Regions from separate parts of the Anaerotruncus sp. DFI.9.16 genome, predicted to be linked through region 2. Evidence: predicted binding sites of a transcription regulator. Region 2 holds the regulator's gene; the other holds the start of a gene.
What was found. Region 2 encodes Rex, which represses fermentation and respiration genes when NADH is low (regulators of the CRP and FNR family bind a similar motif). Its sites were predicted from a motif close to ATTGTTAANNNNTTAACAAT; they were not measured.

Region 1 (2,383 bases), on a different contig from region 2:
GACCAGCCGCATCGTGACCGCGTCGGGCGTCACCTCGACGGTGATCTGCCCGCCGCCGCCGTGGATCACCATATTGATCTCCCCCTCGTACATGGCGATGGCGACCTTGCGCACCACCTGCGGGGAGAGGCCCAGCTTCTTGAGGACCCCCTTGACGTCGCTCGACGCCTCGCCCGCGCGGGTGAAGTCGTCGCCCGGGACGTCGTAGGTGAGGTTGATCGTATCAGACATCGGTTTCACAGCCACCCTTCAAGCCGTTGTCGTAAAGCAGCCCGCAGGCGGTAAACATGCGGTAGGGGGTCGAAAGCACGGCAATCCCCCGCTGGCGCGCGAGGGAGAGGATCTGCTCGTCGGGGCGCTTGCCGCGCACAAAGACGATGCAGACCATATCCATCATTTCGGCGGTGCGCACCACCTGCGAGTTGACGAGCCCTGTGAGCAGCACGCTCTGGTCCTTGACATAGGCGAGCACGTCGCTCATCATGTCGCTGCCGCAGGCGGTATGTACCTCGGCTTCCATCGAGTCCCCCTCGCAGAGGACCTCGGCCTTGAGAATCCTGGCGATATCGCTGACTGTCATGGGCCATTGCTCCTTTCGGAAATCGGAAAAGCGGTCGGTCTATACCTGAATATTATATCATTTTGCAAGCGGGGCCGCAATGACCGGCCCGCCAAAATCCCCCGTCAAAAGCTGTGGAATCTGCGGAGGGGTCGGGAATTGGAAAAGTCCGGAAGGGTTTGTCGAATTGTCATGAAAAACGTCGCGTTTTTGCGAAAATTCAGGGGGATTCATCTGGACGGCATTATGATTTTCTGTTATAATCATAACAATTCTATAATGGTGCCGTACGCCCTGAGCGTATGGCAATGCCAAGGAGGTAAGACAGATGGCGAACACGAAAACCGTGGTCCCCTTCACCGGCACCGCTGAGCAGGAACAGCGGCTGCAGAAGGTGATCGAGGAGCACAAGGGCCAGAAGGGCGCTCTGATGCCGGTTTTGCAGGGCGCTCAGGAGATCTACGGGTACCTTCCGATCGAGGTGCAGAAGATGATCTCCCTCGGGCTCGACATCCCGCTGGAGGAAATCTACGGGGTCGCGACATTCTATTCCCAGTTCACCCTCAACCCCAAGGGACAGTACAAAATCTCCGTGTGCCTCGGCACCGCCTGCTACGTCAAGGGTTCGGGCGATATCTTCCAGAGGCTCCAGGAGAAGCTCGGCATCCAGTCCGGCATGTGCACGCCCGACGGGAAATTCAGCCTCGACGCCTGCCGCTGCGTGGGCGCCTGCGGCCTTGCGCCGGTCCTGATGGTCAACGACGAGGTCTACGGCCGCCTGACGGTCGACGACGTCGACACCATCCTCGCCAAATACCAGTAACGCCATGCAGGAGCTTTCGCTGAACGTGCTGGACATCGCGCAGAATTCGGTCCGCGCGGGCGCCTCGCTCATCGAGATCACGGTGGACGAACAGCCCGCCGCCGACACCCTCACGATCACCGTGAGGGACGACGGCTGCGGCATGACGCCCGAACAGGTGCGGCGGGTCACCGACCCGTTCTTCACCACCCGCACCACCCGCAGGGTGGGGCTGGGGGTGCCGTTCCTCAAGATGGGCGCCGAGATGACGGGGGGAAGCCTCTCGATCGAATCGGAGCCGGGGAGGGGCACCGCCGTGACGGCGGTCTTCGGCCTCACCCACATCGACCGCATGCCGCTCGGCGACATCGCGGCGACCGTCGCCTCGCTCGTGCAGTGCAACCCCGACATCGATTTCACCTACACCTTCCGCCACGGGGCGGGGGAGTTCACCGCCGACACGCGGGAATTCCGGCAGGTGCTCGACGGCGTGCCCCTCTCGGAGCCGTCGGTGGTCGGGTTCATCGGCTCGTTCATCCGCGAAAACACGCAGGAGGTTTTAGACACGCAGGCGTCCTGACGGCAGGACGCACAACCACATTGTGGACGGAGGAATCTTACATATGAAAAGCTTAGCGGAGCTTCAGGCTCTGAGGGACAAGGTCAAAACCAACATGGGCATCCGCGCGGACGACAGCGGCAACACCCGCGTCGTGGTCGGCATGGCCACCTGCGGCATCGCCGCGGGCGCGCGCCCCGTGCTCCAGGCGTTCACCGAGGAGGTCGCCAAAAAGAACCTCCAGAACGTCACCATCGCCCAGACGGGCTGCATCGGCATCTGCCAGTACGAGCCGGTCGTCGAGGTCTTCGAGCCCGGCAAGGAGAAGGTCACCTACGTCAAGATGACCCCTGAAAAGGCTTCCCAGATCGTCCAGAAGCACCTGATCAACGGGCAGGTCGTTCAGGAGTACACCATCGGCGCGGTCGCCGGCAGCAAGCTGTAAGAAAGGAGGAAGCGCACC
Region 2 (2,383 bases):
CGCGCGGCGCAGGGCAAGGCGATCCCCGACGACGTGCTCGCCGAGCTCAAAAAGTGCCACGTCATCCTCAAGGGCCCCACGACGACCCCGCGCGCGGGCGACCCGTGGCCCAACGTCGAGAGCGCCAACGTCGCGATGCGCAAGGAGCTCGACCTGTTCGCCAACGTGCGCCCCGTCAAGGTGCCGAGCGAGGGGATCGACTGGACCTTCTTCCGGGAGAACACCGAGGGCGCCTACGCGATCGGCTCCTGCGGCCTCAACGTGGACGAGGACGTGGCGTTCGACTTCGTCGTGACCACCACCGAGGGCACCGAGCGGATCGCGCGGCTCGCCTACGACTACGCGAAAAAGAACCACAAGAGCCGCGTGTCGATCATCACCAAGGCGAACGTCGTCAAGACGACCGACGGCAAGTTCCTGAAGCTCTGCCAGAAGATCGGCGAGGAGTACCCCGGCATCACGACCGACGACTGGTACATCGACATCACCACCGCCAAGCTGATCGACCCCAAGCGCCGCCGCGACTTCCAGGTGTTCGTGCTGCCCAATCTCTACGGCGACATCATCACCGACGAGGCCGCCGAATTCCAGGGCGGCGTCGGCACCGCGGGCAGCGCGAACCTCGGCAAGCGCTACGCGATGTTCGAGGCGATCCACGGCTCCGCCCCGCGCATGATCGCAGAGGGCCGCGGCAAATACGCCGACCCCTGCTCGATGCTGCGGGCGGCGGTGCTGCTCCTGAGCCACATCGGCTACCAGGCCGAGGCGGATAAGCTCGAACGGGCGCTGGACATCTGTATGTACGAGGAAAAGAAGCTCGCGGTCACCGGCCGCGACACCGGCTGCACCTGCGAGGAATTCGGCAACTATGTGATGGACACCATCGCACGGCTGTAACCGGGAATTCTGGATCGAGAGGTTTTGCATATGCCGAAACACGAGGGTGTTTCCCTATCCGTTATCAAGCGGCTGCCCAGGTACTACCGGTTCCTCGGCGACCTGCTCAGCCGCGATGTCACCCGCATCTCCTCGCGCGAGCTGGCCTCCCTGATGCAGCTGACCGCGTCCCAGATCCGCCAGGATCTCAACTGCTTCGGCGGCTTCGGGCAGCAGGGCTACGGCTACAATGTGGCCGCGCTCCACAAGGAGATCGGCAATATCATGGGGCTCAACAAGCATACCCCCATGGTTCTCATCGGCGCGGGCAACCTCGGCCGCACGATCGCGCGCCACATGGATTTCGAGAGCAGCGGCTTCAAGCTCGTCGGGATCTTTGACGACAGCCCCCGCGTGATCGGCCAGAAGGTGAGCAGCCTGACCGTGCAGGACATGGCGGGGCTCGAGGCGTTCTGCAAGGAGCAGTCCCCGCGGGCCGCCATCCTCTGCATCCCCAAGGAGGTCGCCTTCGAGACCGCCCAGCGGCTCATGAAGCTCGGCGTCAACTGCTTCTGGAACTTCTCCCATTACGACCTCTCCCTCGACTTTGAGGGTGCGGTCGTCGAGAACGTCCACCTGGGCGACAGCCTCATGACCCTCTGCTACCAAATCAACGCCGCCTACCCCGAGGATGAGTGACGGGGAGGCGAAAATAAGAAGGCCCCCGCCTTGCGGCGGGGGCCTTCTTTTGTCCGGCTTCCTCCGGAAGCCGTCAGTCCCCTTTCTTTCAAGAAAGGGGGCAAAGAACGTTTGGCGCAGGCCGGCCGCGTCCCCCGCAAAGGGGGCGCGCCGTGAGAAAGCCAAAAGCGAAGATTTTCGCCCGCCTTTTTCAAAAGGCGGCGGGGCGGCGCCCCGGCCTGCTCTTCAGCTTTCCGCGATAACAAAGTCCGCGGTGATCTCCGAGCAGGCGAGCGCCTGCCCGCCGGTATCCGCGAAGCAGCTCAACTGCGCCGCGCGGTAGGTGCCCGGCGACAGCGGCTCGTCGAAGAGGTCGACGGGCAGCGTAATCGTGACGGTCTCGCCCCCGTGCAGCACCCGTTCGGCGTTGACGTCGTCGGGGTTTGCCATCAGCCCCGCGCGCGGGGTGAGCGGCACGACGGCGTCTCCCTCCACCCGCCGGAAGTCGAACCAGTGGGTGTAGATGAGGTCGTTTTCCGTCCGGTTGGTCACGATGAGCGCGATCTCCTTCGTCCCAACGGGGTAGCTCTCCCGCTCGGGGCGGGCGGCCACGCTGCGTTCCCCGGCGGGGGGCGCGGCGGCTTCGGGAAGCGGGGCGGCATTTTCCGGTTCGCCGGGTTCGGCCTCGGCGGACCCGGCCTCGGAAGCCGCGGAGGATTCCAAAGGGACCGCTTCCGCCCGGGAGGGGGCCCCGTCGGCGGGGGATGCGCTTTCCGAAGCGGGCGCGCCGCCGGGCAGTCCGATCACGGCGAAGACGGAATCGTTCTGC

Region 1: a site for Rex is predicted at 813-832, ahead of NE609_RS08915 (NAD(P)H-dependent oxidoreductase subunit E). Genes of this name have one in related genera too.

What each region holds. Positions count from the first base shown of each region.
Region 1 is NZ_JANFZX010000018.1:4,767-7,149, reverse strand. Features, by position in the region: gene NE609_RS08925 (ATP-binding protein) at 1-231, opposite strand, end outside; gene NE609_RS08920 (DRTGG domain-containing protein) at 224-580, opposite strand; gene NE609_RS08915 (NAD(P)H-dependent oxidoreductase subunit E) at 888-1,382, shown strand; gene NE609_RS08910 (ATP-binding protein) at 1,387-1,941, shown strand; gene NE609_RS08905 (ferredoxin) at 1,985-2,365, shown strand.
Region 2 is NZ_JANFZX010000041.1:15,900-18,282, forward strand. Features, by position in the region: gene NE609_RS12915 (isocitrate/isopropylmalate family dehydrogenase) at 1-897, shown strand, start outside; gene NE609_RS12920 (redox-sensing transcriptional repressor Rex) at 928-1,575, shown strand; gene NE609_RS12925 (hypothetical protein) at 1,801-2,383, opposite strand, start outside.